4 regions of the Streptomyces sp. OZ13 genome follow, and region 1 is predicted to be linked to each of the others. Evidence: riboswitches for the same ligand, from Rfam matches in the RefSeq annotation. Region 1 holds a riboswitch; each other region holds the start of a gene.
What was found. A riboswitch is a leader RNA that binds a small molecule or an ion and turns the genes downstream of it on or off. The one in region 1 is predicted to bind cobalamin.

Region 1 (3,597 bases):
CAGGCGCCGGTCCCAGTCGGCCGCGAGCGCGGCCATCCAGCGGGCCGTCGCGTCCAGCGCCGTGGGCCGCACCGCGTATCGCACCTCGCGACCCACCCGGGTCCCGGAGACCAGCCCGGCCGCGTCCAGGACGGCGAGGTGTTTGACCACCGCCTGCCGGGAGACGGGAAGCGGCTCGGCGAGCGTCGTCGCGGTGGCCTCGCCCTTCGCGGCAAGCAGTTCCAGCAGTTGACGCCGCGTCGGGTCGGCCAGCGCGACGAGCACGCTGTCGACGGTATCGCCGGCGCCGTGAGCCCCGTCGGTCACGCGGACGACTGCTCGGCGCGCGTCTTGAGTGCGTCGAGCTCCAGGGGCCAGCCCTCGCTGTGGTCCTTCCTGTTCTGGCTGCGCAGCTCCTGGGACCCGGCCAGTGCCGCGAACCCGCTCTCGACGACGTGGAGCCGCGTCCGCTCGCCTTCCTGGGTCAACGTGAACTCCACGAGGGTGCTGTTGTCCTCACGCAGTTCCTCTCCGGGGAACGCGCTGGTCCAGCGGTACGCCAGGTAGGTGGGCGGCTCGACCTTCTCCACCCGCACGGGGAAGTCGCCGTGCTCGGAGTTCTTGGCCACCATCGACTCGCCTTCCCTGGCCACGGTGCCGGGCAGGCTCGCCTTGTCGGCGACCCAGAACCCGGGCTGCGCGACCAGCGACCAGACCCGCTCCAGCGGCGCTGCGATGAGGGTTTCGCTTTCGATCCGGTCCTCGCTCATGAGGGGACTCCTTGTTCGCTTCCACCATCAGTGCAACCCCAGAGTTGCACATCAGACTTTGACGTGCAACCCAGGGGTTGCACCATGCGGGTGCCGGCCCTGCTGACCGGACCGGCGGTCCGTCGAAAACGGCGGCGCTCGCGCTACCTGCGGCTGCGTACGAGCAGATGGAGGAATTACGGAGTCCCGATCGCGGCGGTCATCAGGCCGGCACCGAGCTGGGCCGGTGCGATCACCGTGCGGCCCACCAGGTCGGCGGTGCACACGAGCACGGCGCCGAGGAGCACCGCGACCGGCACCACCCGTACGTGCTGCCGGCCGACGAGGGCACGGGCCGCGTGCGGTGCCACGAGCCCCACGAAACCGATCGTGCCGGCGGCGGCCACTGCGGTGGCGCTGAGCAGGACGCTGAGGACGAGGAAGCCGAGCCGCCCCCGTGACAGGCCGATGCCGAGGAGTCTCGGCATGTCCTCGTCGAGCGACATGAGGTCGAGTTCCGTGCGGCGCGTCACCGTGAAGGCCGCACCCACGGCGAGCACGACGGCGAGCGGCGCGACATCGGGCAGCGTGTGCCCATAGGTCGATCCGGACAGCCAGGTGAGCGCCTTGGTGGCGTTGAACGGGTCGGTGAGGACGATGAGGAGACTGATCAGCGCCGCTGCCCCGGTGGCGACTCCGAAACCGACGAGAACGAGCCGGTTCTGCTGGAATCCGCCTCGCCGGCGAGTCCGAAGACGACGAGGGAGCTGACCGCGGCGCCGGCGAACGCCGCACCGGCGACGCTCCATGATCCGGCCAGGGGCACCGTGGTCACAAGGAGTACGGCGCCGAGGGCGGCACCACCGGAGACGCCCAGGACACCGGGCTCCGCAAGGGGGGTTGCGGGTCACCGACTGGACGAGTGTCCCGGCCAGGGCAAGCGCCGCGCCGGCGAGGAGCGCGGCGAGTACCCGCGGAACGCGGGTGTCGAGGACGAACGTGATCGTCCGGCCGGCGCGCCCCTGGCACCAGTTCATCACGTCGCCCAGCAACAGCTTGGTGTCGCCGAGCAGTACAGCGGCGATCGTCACGCCCACGAGCAGGGCCGCCAGAACAAGGGTCTCGGTCCTTGGACACAAGGCCGAAACCGGCCGAGTTCACACGCTCCGGGCGACCGGCGCCCCACACCCCCGTGGACGGCCCGGACTTCGACCCCTGTGGTAGCTTCCGCGAGCCAGTCGAACTCCGTACGTGCGTGTACGTGAGTCAGGGAATCCGGTGCGAATCCGGAGCTGACGCGCAGCGGTGAGGGCGACGGGCGTGGCACACAGCCACTGGGCCAGGACACCGGCCCGGGAAGGCGCCTCGTCCGGTTGACCCCGAGTCCGAAGACCTGCTGGCACACCGTAGGGACGGGCCCCGCGCATGGGCCCTCGACGCTAGGAACGACGCTGTGCCCTTCAACCGCCCGACCGCTTCGTCCGCCGTACTCCTCAGTGGAATGCTGCTGCTGACCGGGTGCGGTACCTCGCCCCGGCCTTCTTCCGCTCCGCAGGCCGGTGCGCGGGTCATCGAGAACTGCGGGAAGAAAGTGGAGATCCAGGGAGACGGTCCACAGCGCGCCGTCTCCCTGAACCAGGGCACCACCGAGATCCTGCTCGCTCTGGGCCTCGCCGACCGGATGGCCGGGACAGCCACCTGGACCGACCCCGTCATGAAGGGCCTGGAGAAGCCCGCCGCCGGCGTGGAGCGTCTCGCGGAGAACAACCCGTCCTTCGAGAAGGTCCTCGCCGCCGAACCCGACTTCGTCACCGCCTCGTTCGCCTCCACCCTCGGCAAGGGCGGTGTGGCCACGCGCGAGCAGTTCGAGGAACTCGGCGTGCCGACATACCTCTCGCCGTCGGACTGCGTGGGCAAGGACAACAGTGGTGACGGGGACGGCGTGCGCACCAGCCCGCTGACGATGGACACCGTCCACGGTGAAGTACGCGACCTCGCCCGCGTGTTCGGCGTCGAGGAACGCGGCGACGAGCTGGTCGCGGAACTCGAGGCCCGCGTGCGCAAGGCCACCGCGGGACTCGACGCCTCCGACGTCACGTTGATGTACTGGTTCGCCAACGCCGAGTCCCCGTACATGGCGGGATGCTGCGGCGCTCCCGGCGTCATCACCCGTGAGACCGGTGCGAAGAACGTCTTCGACGACACCACAGAGGAATGGCCGCAGATCAACTGGGAGACGGTCGCGGACCGCGACCCGGACGTCCTGGTGATCGGCGACCTGACCCGCAAGTCGCAGACCGCGGAGAGCGCCGCGAACAAGATCCGGTTCCTGGAGACCGATCCGGTCACACGGAACATGGACGCCGTACGCCACAAGCGGTACGTCCTGCTCAGCGGCCAGGCCATGAACCCGACGATCCGCACGGTGGAGGGCGTCGAGCAAGTGGCCGACGCGCTGCGCCGGTTCGGCCTCGCGAAGTGACCTCCGCGCTGCTGCGCGGAGCGGCCGGGTTCACCGCGCTGGCGATGTCCGTCGCACTCGCCATCACCATCGGGCCGGCGGACATCGGCGTCCGTGACGTCTGGTCCGTCGTCGCCTCGCACCTGAGGGGCGACGTCTCGGGTCTCACCCCGATCCGTGACGGCATCGTGTGGAACCTCCGCCTCCCGCGCACGCTTCTGGCGGCCGTGTGCGGCGCGGGACTCGCGCTGTGCGGGGCGGTGATGCAGTCGTTGCTGCGCAACCCGCTCGCCGATCCCTTCGTCCTGGGCGTCTCTTCCGGAGCTTCCACCGGTGCCGTCGCCGTGGTCGTCCTGGGCGTCGGCGGCGGGGTGCTTTCCGTCTCCGCAGGGGCCTTCACCGGTGCTC
Region 2 (3,597 bases), on a different contig from region 1:
TCTTCGCGGCGCTCGTCGGCGCCATCCTGTGGAACCTGCTCACCTGGCTGGTGGGCCTGCCGTCCAGCTCGTCGCACGCCCTCATGGGCGGCCTGATCGGCGCCACGGTCGCCTCGGTCGGCTTCGGCGGCGTCAACGGCGGCGTCGTCGTCACCAAGGTCCTGATCCCGGCCGTCGCCGCGCCGCTCGTCGCCGGCCTCGCCGCGATGCTGGCGGCCCGGCTGACGTACAAGATCGGCAAGAACACGGACCCGAAGGCCACGGCGAAGGGCTACCGAGCCGGGCAGATCGCCTCCGCGGGCCTGGTCTCCCTGGCGCACGGCACCAACGACGCCCAGAAGACGATGGGCATCATCACGCTGGCCCTCGTGGCCGGCAACGTGGTCGCCCCCGGTTCCAACCCTCCGATGTGGGTCATCGTCTCCGCCGGTGTGGCGATCGCGCTCGGCACCTACCTCGGCGGCTGGCGCATCATCCGCACCATGGGCAAGGGCCTCACCGACCTCCAGCCGCAGCAGGGCTTCGCCGCCCAGACCAGCGCGGCCAGCGTGATCCTCGCCTCCTCCAACCTCGGCTTCTCCCTGTCGACGACGCACTCGTGCTCCGGTGCCGTCATGGGTGCCGGGCTCGGCCGCAAGGGCGGTGTGGTCCGCTGGTCCACCGCCACCCGGATGTTCGTGGCCTGGGGTCTGACCCTGCCGGCCGCCGGTCTCGTCGCGGCGGCTTCCGAGTACGTCACCAAGCAGGGTGACTGGGGTGTCGCGGCCGTCGCCGTCTTCCTCGTCGCCTCCTGCGTCGCGATCTGGTTCATCTCGCGCCGTCAGGTCGTCGACCACACCAACGTCAACGACGTGGAGGAGGAGCCCGCGGGCGTCGTCACGACCGCCATCGCGGCCGTCACCCCGCCGCCCGCCGGTGACCTGAAGGCCACCATCGCGGCCCCGGCCGAACCCGAGACCGAGTCGCCCCGCCCGGCCACGGTGTAAGGAAGTAACGGAATGAAGATCGACTGGACTGCTCTCGGCTCCGTTTTCGGCGTGAGCCTCGTCGCCACCGTCGCGCTGGTGGGACTCTTCACCCTGGGCATCGTGGGCCTCACCAAGCAGGAGGCGGCCACCCGGGCCGGAGGCTCCGGCGCACTGGCCCGCACCGGCGCGTACGCCTGTTTCGCGCTCTGCGCGGCGGCCGTGTCCTACGGGATCTACCTCATCGTCGTCTGACGACCGCACCGCCCTTCGACGGCCGGGCCGCGAGCACCCCCGGGTGTTCGCGGCCCGGCGGTCGTGTGTCCGCCCGTGTGGGGCTCGGCACACTGTCCCGCCGCAGGTCAAGGGTGGGTTGACGGGCGTTCGCGGGCGTGGTGGACTGCCGGGGCCAACAACGGCGGCAGAAGAGGAAGTCCGGTGCGAATCCGGCGCGGTCCCGCCACTGTCACCCGGGATGAACGGTCCCGGGGAGCCAGGAACTCTCACCGCCGGTCACGTCGAACCAGGGCGCGGACCCTGAGTGAGGACTTTTCGCATGCCCGGACGCGGTACAGCCCTGTCCGTCGGACACCACCCCTGGGATCGCTGATCCCATGCGTGCCGACCGAGTCTTCGTGTACGGCGCCGCCGCCGGCCTCGCCGGCGACCTGCTCCTCGGCGATCCCCGCCGCGGGCATCCGGTCGCCGCGTTCGGACGGGCCGCGAGCGCCGTCGAGCGTGTCCTCTGGCGCGACCACCGCGGCCGGGGCGCCCTGCACACCGCTGTGTGCGCCGGTGGCGCCGTCGCGGCCGCCGTGCTGGCCTCCCGCGCCGTACGCCGCTCCCCCGCCGCGTCCGTCGCCCTGACCGCCGCCGCCACCTGGGCGGTCGTCGGCGGTACGACCCTGGGGCGGGAGGCCACGGCCATCGGCGACGCGCTGGCCGCAGGTGACGTCGAGGTGGCCCGCAAGCGGCTGCCCCACCTCTGCGGACGCGACCCGCAGGCCCTGGACGAGCAGCAGATCGCCCGCGCCGTCGTCGAGTCCGTCGCGGAGAACACCTCCGACGCGGTCGTCGGGGCCCTGGTGTGGGGGGCGCTGGCCGGCGTGCCCGGGCTGGTCGGCTTCCGGGCGGTGAACACCCTGGACGCGATGGTCGGCCACAAGTCCCCCCGCTACCTGCGGTACGGCTGGGCGTCGGCCCGCCTGGACGACGTCGCCGGGTGGCCCGGCGCCCGGCTGACCGCGGTCCTGGCGGCCTTCTGCGGCCCGGACCGGCGTGGAGCCGTACGGGCCTGGCGCGCGGACGCGGCCAAGCACCCCAGCCCCAACGCGGGCCCTGTGGAGGCGTCTTTCGCGGGTGCCCTGGGCGTGCGGCTGGGCGGTTCCCTCTCGTACGGCGGGCGGGTCGAGCACCGGCCGGTGCTCAACAAGGCCGGGCGCGCGGTGGAGTTCGGTGACATCGGACGGGCGGTGCGGCTCTCGCGCCGGGTCGGCCTGCTGACCCTCGCCGTCTGCGCGGCGGGGCGGGTGCTGCGGCATGGCCGCGGCGGAAGGAGGCCGGCATGACCGGTGGGGGGCTGCTCGTCGCCGGGACCACCTCGGACGCGGGCAAGAGTGTCGTGACCGCCGGGATCTGCCGGTGGCTGGTGCGCCAGGGCGTGAAGGTCGCGCCGTTCAAGGGGCAGAACATGTCCCTGAATTCGTTCGTGACGCGCGAGGGCGCGGAGATCGGGCGGGCGCAGGCCATGCAGGCGCAGGCCGCGCGGGTGGAGCCGACCGCGCTGATGAATCCCGTCCTCCTCAAGCCGGGCAGCGACCGTTCCAGCCAGGTGGTGCTGATGGGCCGGCCGGTCGGCGAGCTGAGCGCCAAGGGGTACCACGGCGGCCGGCAGCGGGAGCTGTTCGAGCCGGTGATGGCGTGCCTGGAGGAGTTGCGGGGCACGTATGACGCCGTGATCTGCGAGGGGGCGGGCAGTCCGGCCGAGATCAACCTGCGCCGCACGGACATCGTCAACATGGGCATCGCACGGGCCGCCAGGCTGCCGGTGCTCGTGGTCGGGGACATCGACAGGGGCGGCGTCTTCGCCCAGTTCTTCGGTACGACGGCGCTGCTGAGCCCCGAGGACCAGGCCCTTGTGGCGGGCTACCTGGTCAACAAGTTCCGCGGTGACGTGTCGCTGCTGGAGCCGGGGCTCGAGATGCTGCTCGGGCTGACCGGGCGGCGGACGTTCGGGGTGCTGCCGTACGCGCACGGGCTCGGTATCGACGAGGAGGACGGGCTGCGAGTGTCCCTGCGCGGCGCCGTGCGGGAGTCGGTGGTGGCCGCGCCCGTCGGTGAGGACGTGCTGCGGGTGGCGGTGTGCGCCGTCCCGCTGATGTCGAACTTCACGGACGTGGACGCGCTGGCGGCGGAACCGGGCGTCGTGGTCCGGTTCGTGGACCGGGCGGAGGAGCTCGTGGACGCCGACCTGGTCGTGGTCCCCGGCACGCGCGGCACGGTGAAGGCACTGGCGTGGCTGCGTGAGCGCGGCCTCGCGGACGCCCTGGTCCGGCGCGCGGCAGAGGGCAGGCCGGTGCTCGGCATCTGCGGCGGCTTCCAGGCGCTGGGCGAACACATCCAGGACGACGTC
Region 3 (3,597 bases), on a different contig from region 1:
CGCCATCACGACCGTCGTCCCGGAGGTGCGCAGCCGGCCGAGGACATCGAGCAGCCGCTCCTGGCCGTGCGGGTCGAGTCCGGCGGTCGGTTCGTCCAGGATGAGCACCCTCGGCCGCATCGCCACGGCGCCCGCGATCGCGGCCCGTTTGCGCTGGCCGTACGAGAGGAGATGCGTGGGCCGGTCCCGCAGCGCCACGATGTCCATCGCGGCCAGTGCCTCGTCCACCCGGGCCCGTACCTCGTCCTCGGCGAGGCCGAGGTTCATCGGGCCGAATGACACGTCCTGCTCGACCGACGCCGCGAAGAGCTGGTCGTCCGGGTCCTGCACCACCAGCTGCACCGTCGTACGGAGCCGGGTCAGACCGGCCCGGTCGTAGGTCACCGGCTCGCCGTGCAGGCGCAGTCGGCCCGTCGCGGGCCGCAACCCGCCGCTCAGCAGCCGCAGCAGGGTCGTCTTGCCGCTGCCGTTGCGACCCAGCAGCGCCGTGGAACGGCCCTCCGGGAGACCGAGATCGACGCCGCTGAGCACGGCGGGCCCGTCCTCGTACGCGTAACCCGCGTCGACGAGCTCCACGACGGCCGGTCCCGCGGGGGAGTGGTTCACGGCAGACACCTTTCGAGCACGAGAGTGAGGGCGACGATCCCGGACAGCAGCGCGGCGACCATGGCGAGGAACGGTCGCGAGACCGCCGCCCGCGGTACCAGCACCCGCAGCGTGCCGTCGTATCCGCGGCCCGCGAGCCCGGCCTGCAGCCTGCCTGCCCGGTCGAAGGCGCGCACGAAGGCGGTCGCGCCGAGGCCGGCCAGCGACCGCCAGGCGGCCGCCCTGCTGGCATGGCCGAGACGGGCGGCCTGCGCCTGGCGGATGTGGGAGACGGCGTCCAGCAGCAGGAAGCTGATCCGGTACATCACGAGCGCCACGTCCACCACGGCCGGCGGCACGCCGGCGCGCACCAGCCGCGGGAGCACGTCCGACACGGGTGTCGTGAACGCGAACAGCAGCACACCCAGCGACGCGGCGGAGGTGCGCAGCAGCAGCCGCGCCGCGTCCCCGGGCCCGCCGGGCGCGAAGGCCACCATGCCGTCCGGACCGCCCACCGCGAACAACAGCGGTACGGCTCCGGTGACACAGAACCCGAGCGGGACGCGGAACGCCCGCCACAGCTGGCGCGGTGCCACACCGGCCGGTCCGAGCAGGATCACAACCGTCGCGGCGGCGACGAGGACGGCACCCGGCCAGGGCGGCAGACAGACGGCCGTGACGGTCAGACCGAGACCGAGGACGGCTTTTTCACAGGGGTGGCGGCGGCGCCAGCGACTGCTGTGCGCCGCCGCGTCGATCGGCAGCATCCGCTAGGGCGCCGTCGTCGTGGTGTCCGGGCCCTCGCTCCGCGACCCGGGGACGGAGGGGGCGGTTGCCGCGCCGTCCGGCGTCCTGCTGGCGGCCCGCTCGGCCGCCGCCCGCTCCTCGCCCTGCCGACGGCCCTTGCGCAGCCCGAAGTAGTACGCCAGGACGCCCGCGCCGAGCGCCGCCTGGAGGGAGAACAGCGCCGACTCGATCTCGCCGGACGGCGGTTCGTACAGCGGGGTGAACCACGGCTCGTAGTCCGGCTCGAGTTCCGTGATCGCCGCCTCCGCCTCGCCGTCGGCCCCGGTGAACGGCTCCTCCTTGTGGTCTCCGAGCCCCAGGACGAGCGGCAGCACGGCCAGCGCCGCGACGGCCAGCAGCAGCAGGGTGTTGATCCTCGCGTTACGGCTCATCGGGCCGACGCCTCCTTCTTCGCACCCGTGACCAGCACACCGAGCCTGGTCAGTTCACCCTTGCTGGACCGGCTGAGCAGCCGCATCACCAGCACGGTGAGCAGTCCCTCGCTCACCGCCAGCGGAAGCTGCGTGACGGCGAAGATGCCGCCGAACTTCGCCAGAGCGCCGGGGATGCCACTGCCCGGGTCGGGGAAGGCCAGCGCCAACTGCACACTGGTGACGCAGTACGTGGACAGGTCGGCGACGAACGCGCCCAAGAACACGCTCACCATCAGCGGCACGTCGAAGCGGCGCAGCAGCCGGTACACCCCGTACCCCGCCCACGGCCCGACGACCGCCATGGAGAAGACGTTGGCGCCCAGCGTGGTGAGCCCGCCGTGGGCCAGCAACAGGGCCTGGAACAGCAGGGTGATGGTGCCGAGCACCGCCATGATCGGCGGTCGGAACAGAATGGCCCCGAGGCCCGTGCCGGTCGGGTGCGAGCAGCTACCCGTCACCGACGGGATCTTCAGCGCCGAAAGGACGAACGTGAACGCCCCGGACGCGCCGAGCAGCAACGTCGACTCCGGATGGGACTTGACCTCGCGGTTCAGGGCGCGTACGCCGTGGACGACGAACGGGGCGGACGCGGCGCCCCAGGCGACCGCGTGCAGCGGGGGCAGATACCCCTCGGCTATATGCATGATGTGGGAGACCCTCTCCAGCACCTCGTGGATGGACAACGCACCCTGGCCGGTCTCCTGGCTGACGGGTCATGCCGCCCGGACTCCGCCTTCCCGGGCACCGCGCGTACACGCGGTGTCCCAGTGGCTCCCCGTGAGGGGGTGGAGCCGGACTTCCCGATCACAGTGGCGAGGGCCGCACCGGTACCGCACCGGTTTCCCGAACACCAAGGCCCCGTGACAGTAATGCGCCGACCAGCGACATCACAAGCCGCGCACGGGCGCACCGGCGGGCGGCGGGGTGAGCCGTTCGCCACATCCGCCGCCGCGCCGCCCGTCCGTCACTGCTTGCGGTAGCCGTACGCCTCCGACGCCGCGGCCTCCACCGCGTCCAGGCCGGCGCCGGCGGAGGCCGTCACCACCGCCGCGACCGCGCCCTCCACGAACGGGGCGTCCACCAGGCGGGTACCGGCGGGAAGTTCGTCACCTTCGGCGAGCAGCGCCTTGACCGTCAGGACGGCGCTGCCCAGGTCGACGAGGACGGCGACGCCCGCGCCGCCGTCGACCTGCTCCGCCGCGGCCGTGATCAGTTCGGAGCTGGTGCCGAGGCCACCGTCGGGCGTGCCGCCCGCCGCGGCGACCGGGGCCGTACCGCCGCCGCCCGCGAGCCCTTTTGCCAGTTCGGCGACCGCGGTGGCGACCTCCCTGCTGTGCGAGACCAGCACGATGCCGACCTGCTTGCCGTCGCTCATCCGGCCGCCCCCTCCGCCGGGTCCGCCGTCTCGGCGAGCGCCGCCAGCAGCAGCGCCGACGACGTGGCGCCCGGGTCCTGGTGGCCGATGCTCCGTTCACCGAGATAGCTCGCCCTGCCCTTGCGGGCCTGCAACGGCACGGTGTCCGACGCCCCCTGCTCCGCCGCCTCGCGGGCCGCCGCGAACGACTCCGTGCTGTCGCCGAGCGCCGCCACCGCCGGTTCGAGGGCGTCCAGCATCGTCTTGTCACCGGCCTTCGCCCCGCCGAGCTGGGCCACCGCGGCGACGCCGGCCCGCAGTGCTTCGGCGAGCTGCCCAGGTGTCACCGCGGCGTCGTCCCCCAGCGCTTTGCCGGTGCGCCGCAGCAGCGTCCCGTACAGCGGGCCCGACGCCCCGCCGACCGTCGACACCAGCTGC
Region 4 (3,597 bases), on a different contig from region 1:
CGCATGCCGACGTCGGCGATCCGGGCACGCAGCGCCTCCCAGCGCTCCGGCCAGCTCAGCGTCGTGTCGTAGTGGTCGGGATGCAGCACGCCGCGTGCCGCGCGCGTCTCGGCCCAGGCCGGCAGGGGCCCGTTGCGCTCCGCGAGGTCGCACGAGGCCTCGTAGGCCGCCAGCATGATCCGCTCGGCGATCTTCGTCGAAAGGGCCCGGGCCTCCGCCGAGTCGAAGGGCAGCCGAAGCTTGAAGAAGACGTCCTGCAGGCCCATCGCGCCCAGGCCCACCGGGCGCCACCTGGCGTTGGACCGCCCGGCCTGCTCCGTCGGATAGAAGTTGATGTCGACGACGCGGTCCAGGAAGGTGACGGCGGTGCGGACGGTGGCGTCCAGCCGCTCCCAGTCGATGCCGTCGCCGCTGACGAACGCGCCGAGGTTCACGGAGCCGAGATTGCACACGGCCGTCTCGCCGTCGTCCGTGACCTCGAGGATCTCCGTGCACAGGTTGGAGGAGTGCACGACCCGGCCCGGCTCCGCGGTCTGGTTGGCGGTGCGGTTGGACGCGTCCTTGAAGGTCATCCAGCCGTTGCCGGTCTGGGCGAGCGTGCGCATCATCCGGCCGTAGAGGTCGCGCGCGGGGACGGACCGGCGGGCCAGGCCCGCGGCTTCCGCCCGGCGGTAGGCCTTGTCGAAGGCCTCGCCCCACAGGTCGACCAGCTCCGGGACGTCGACCGGGGAGAACAGCGACCACTCGGCGTCCGCCTCGACGCGGCGCATGAACTCGTCCGGGATCCAGTGCGCCAGGTTCAGGTTGTGCGTACGGCGGGCGTCCTCACCGGTGTTGTCGCGCAGCTCCAGGAACTCCTCGATGTCCGCGTGCCAGGTCTCCAGGTAGACGGCGGCCGCGCCCTTGCGGCGGCCGCCCTGGTTCACCGCGGCGACCGAGGCGTCAAGGGTCTTCAGGAACGGGACGATGCCGTTGGAGTGCCCGTTGGTGCCGCGGATCAGCGAACCGCGGGCGCGGATACGGGAGTACGAGAGCCCGATGCCGCCCGCGTGCTTGGAGAGGCGCGCGACCTGGTGGTAGCGGTCGTAGATCGAGTCGAGCTCGTCCAGCGGCGAGTCCAGCAGGTAGCAGGACGACATCTGGGGGTGGCGGGTGCCGGAGTTGAAGAGGGTGGGCGAGGAGGGGAGGTAGTCCAGCCGGCTCATCAGCCGGTACAGCGCCGCGACCTCCTCCAGGGCGCGCTGCGAGTCGTCCTCGGCGAGCCCGCAGGCGACGCGGAGCATGAAGTGCTGGGGCGTCTCGACGACCTGGCGGGTGATCGGGTGGCGCAGCAGGTAGCGGCTGTAGAGGGTGCGCAGGCCGAAGTAGCCGAAGCGGTCGTCCGCCTCGAGGTCGATCAGCGCGTCGAGCCGCGCGGCGTGCAGTGCCACGAAGGCGGCCGTGCGGTCGGCGATCAGCCCCTCGCGGTGACCGGTGGCGACCGAGGCGGTGAACGAGGAAGCGCCCTGCCCGGCCGCCTCTTCGGCGATCGTGCGGGTCAGCAGACGCGCGGCGAGCCGGGAGTAGGCGGGGTCGTCCGAGATCAGGCCGGCGGCCGCTTCGGCGGCGAGGGAGTGCAGCTCCGCCGCGTCGGACCCGGCGTTGCGGCCGCGCAGCGCGGCCGCGGCGACCTTGCCCGGATCGGTGTCGGGCAGGTCCGCCGTCAGGTCCGTCAAGGTCCGCAGCAGCGCGGTCCCGGGGCCGTCGTTCTCCGTCGCTGAGACCGGATCGGCTGGCGCGATGGTCATGTGATGCTCTCCCTCGCTCGGCTCTGGGCCGGCGGAGGGGGCGGGCCGTGGCACGCGTGACGGGGCAGCACGGCGCACGGCGTCCACCGGCCCAACCGCGAGGCCCGGACGTCTGGGCATCCGGATCGGTCGAACCGGATGCGCCGTCGACAGGTCCTCGGACTTGAACGGGTACGGCAGAGCGCACCGGATCACACCGTTGCGGGACAGTTCCGGATTCACACCGGATTCCCCTGTGGCGACAGCGAGATGAGCATACATGTGGGGGCGGGCCGCTGCGCCTGCCCCTACATGTTGTGTCGAGAGGTCATATTGTGTCGGGAGGTCCGGGGAGCTCCAGTGCGTACGTCAGCAGCGAAACGAGGCCCGGGACCGGTTCCCAGTCCCGTTCCGGTGTGCGTACGAAGCCCAGCCGGCCGTAGATGCGGTGCGCCGCGTACATCGTGGGCTGCGTGGAGAGCACCAGCCGTACGCACCCCGGGGTGGCTCTCGCCCGTTCCACGCAGGTGCGCACCAGCGCCTCGCCGGCACCACGGCCGCGTGCCTCTGCGCCCACGGCGAGCATCCGGAACTCGGCCTCGCCGGGACCCGCGATGTCGGCGAACGGTCCGCCGGCCGGGACGAACGCCACCCCGCCGAGCAGCGTGCCCTGCTCGTCGACGGCGACGTACACCTCCGCCTGCGCGTCGCGGCCCGCGACGTCGCGGAGCACCTCGAGGTAGGGGTCCTCCTCGCCGAGGACCAGCAGCCCGCCGTCGAGGTAGGCGCGGGCGGTCAACTCGCCGAGGGCCGTGTGCTCCTCGGGTTCGATTCTCCTGATCGTGATGTCCATGCCCGGCAGTGTGCATCAGGGCACGACGAAGGGCCGCCGCATTTCCCGGCCGGGAGGTGCCCGGACGGGAGACGCGACGGCCCTCGTTCGCGCGACCGGTCAGTGACCGCCGGGAGCGCCCGCCGTGGCCGGCGGCAGCTCCACCTTGACGCCCGGGTCGCCCGCGTCCGCCGTGTAGTCGGACGGGCTGGTCTCGTCGATGCCGTCGGGGGCCTTGGCCGCCCGCAGGACGAAGGTGAGAACGACGGTGACGACGACGTTCAGCACGAACGCGGTGAGACCGATGTAGCCGATCTCGCCGATGCCCGGGATCTCCGCAGACGAGCCGCCGAAGTGCTTCTGGGTCGGGCTGGCCACGCCGTACGCGGCGGCGGTGCCGTAGATCATGCCGACGGCCCAGCCGCCGATGAGCGCCCACCGGTGGAACCAGCGGGTGAACAGACCGCCCACCAGCGCCGGGAAGGTCTGGAGGATCCAGATGCCGCCCAGCAGCTGGAAGTTGATCGCGACCGTCTTGTCCATGGTGAGGACGAAGGCGAGCGCGCCGACCTTCACCAGCAGGGAGACCAGCTTGGAGACCTTGGTCTCCTGCGCCGGTGTCGCGTCGGGCTTGAGAAAGTCCTTGTAGATGTTGCGGGTGAAGAGGTTCGCCGCGGCGATCGACATGATGGCCGCCGGGACGAGTGCGCCGATGCCGATGGCGGCGAAGGCGACGCCCGCGAACCAGTCGGGGAACATGTTCTCGAACAGCTGAGGGATCGCCAGCTGGCCGTTCTTGACGTTCACCCCGGCCGCGATCGCCATGAAGCCGAGCAGCGCCAGCAGGCCCAGCATCAGCGAGTACAGCGGCAGGATGGTGGTGTTGCGGCGGATCACCTCACGGCTGCGCGAGGAGAGCGTGGCCGTGATCGAGTGCGGATACATGAAGAGCGCGAGCGCCGAACCGAGCGCCAGCGTGGCGTAGCCCCACTGGCCCAG

Region 2: linked by a shared signal. The riboswitch ahead of ACTMTU_RS33550 (cobalamin biosynthesis protein) and the one ahead of ACTMTU_RS32000 (ABC transporter substrate-binding protein) in region 1 are both predicted to bind cobalamin.
Region 3: linked by a shared signal. The riboswitch ahead of ACTMTU_RS18080 (energy-coupling factor ABC transporter permease) and the one ahead of ACTMTU_RS32000 (ABC transporter substrate-binding protein) in region 1 are both predicted to bind cobalamin.
Region 4: linked by a shared signal. The riboswitch ahead of ACTMTU_RS15855 (ribonucleoside-diphosphate reductase subunit alpha) and the one ahead of ACTMTU_RS32000 (ABC transporter substrate-binding protein) in region 1 are both predicted to bind cobalamin.

What each region holds. Positions count from the first base shown of each region.
Region 1 covers NZ_JBQHCZ010000020.1:87,537-91,133, forward strand. Annotated here, with positions in the region: gene ACTMTU_RS31985 (ArsR/SmtB family transcription factor) at 1-306, opposite strand, end outside; gene ACTMTU_RS31990 (SRPBCC domain-containing protein) at 303-749, opposite strand; partial or broken gene ACTMTU_RS31995 (iron chelate uptake ABC transporter family permease subunit) at 926-1,849, opposite strand; cobalamin riboswitch at 1,947-2,143, shown strand; gene ACTMTU_RS32000 (ABC transporter substrate-binding protein) at 2,182-3,210, shown strand; gene ACTMTU_RS32005 (FecCD family ABC transporter permease) at 3,255-3,597, shown strand, end outside.
Region 2 covers NZ_JBQHCZ010000023.1:38,430-42,026, reverse strand. Annotated here, with positions in the region: gene ACTMTU_RS33560 (anion permease) at 1-986, shown strand, start outside; gene ACTMTU_RS33555 (hypothetical protein) at 999-1,220, shown strand; cobalamin riboswitch at 1,345-1,490, shown strand; gene ACTMTU_RS33550 (cobalamin biosynthesis protein) at 1,580-2,533, shown strand; gene ACTMTU_RS33545 (cobyric acid synthase) at 2,530-3,597, shown strand, end outside.
Region 3 covers NZ_JBQHCZ010000007.1:33,524-37,120, reverse strand. Annotated here, with positions in the region: gene ACTMTU_RS18095 (energy-coupling factor ABC transporter ATP-binding protein) at 1-606, opposite strand, end outside; gene cbiQ (cobalt ECF transporter T component CbiQ) at 603-1,352, opposite strand; gene ACTMTU_RS18085 (energy-coupling factor ABC transporter substrate-binding protein) at 1,356-1,763, opposite strand; gene ACTMTU_RS18080 (energy-coupling factor ABC transporter permease) at 1,760-2,449, opposite strand; cobalamin riboswitch at 2,480-2,675, opposite strand; gene ACTMTU_RS18075 (PTS-dependent dihydroxyacetone kinase phosphotransferase subunit DhaM) at 2,770-3,180, opposite strand; gene dhaL (dihydroxyacetone kinase subunit DhaL) at 3,177-3,597, opposite strand, start outside.
Region 4 covers NZ_JBQHCZ010000005.1:527,065-530,661, forward strand. Annotated here, with positions in the region: gene ACTMTU_RS15855 (ribonucleoside-diphosphate reductase subunit alpha) at 1-1,787, opposite strand, end outside; cobalamin riboswitch at 1,919-2,045, opposite strand; gene ACTMTU_RS15860 (GNAT family N-acetyltransferase) at 2,095-2,619, opposite strand; gene mctP (monocarboxylate uptake permease MctP) at 2,719-3,597, opposite strand, start outside.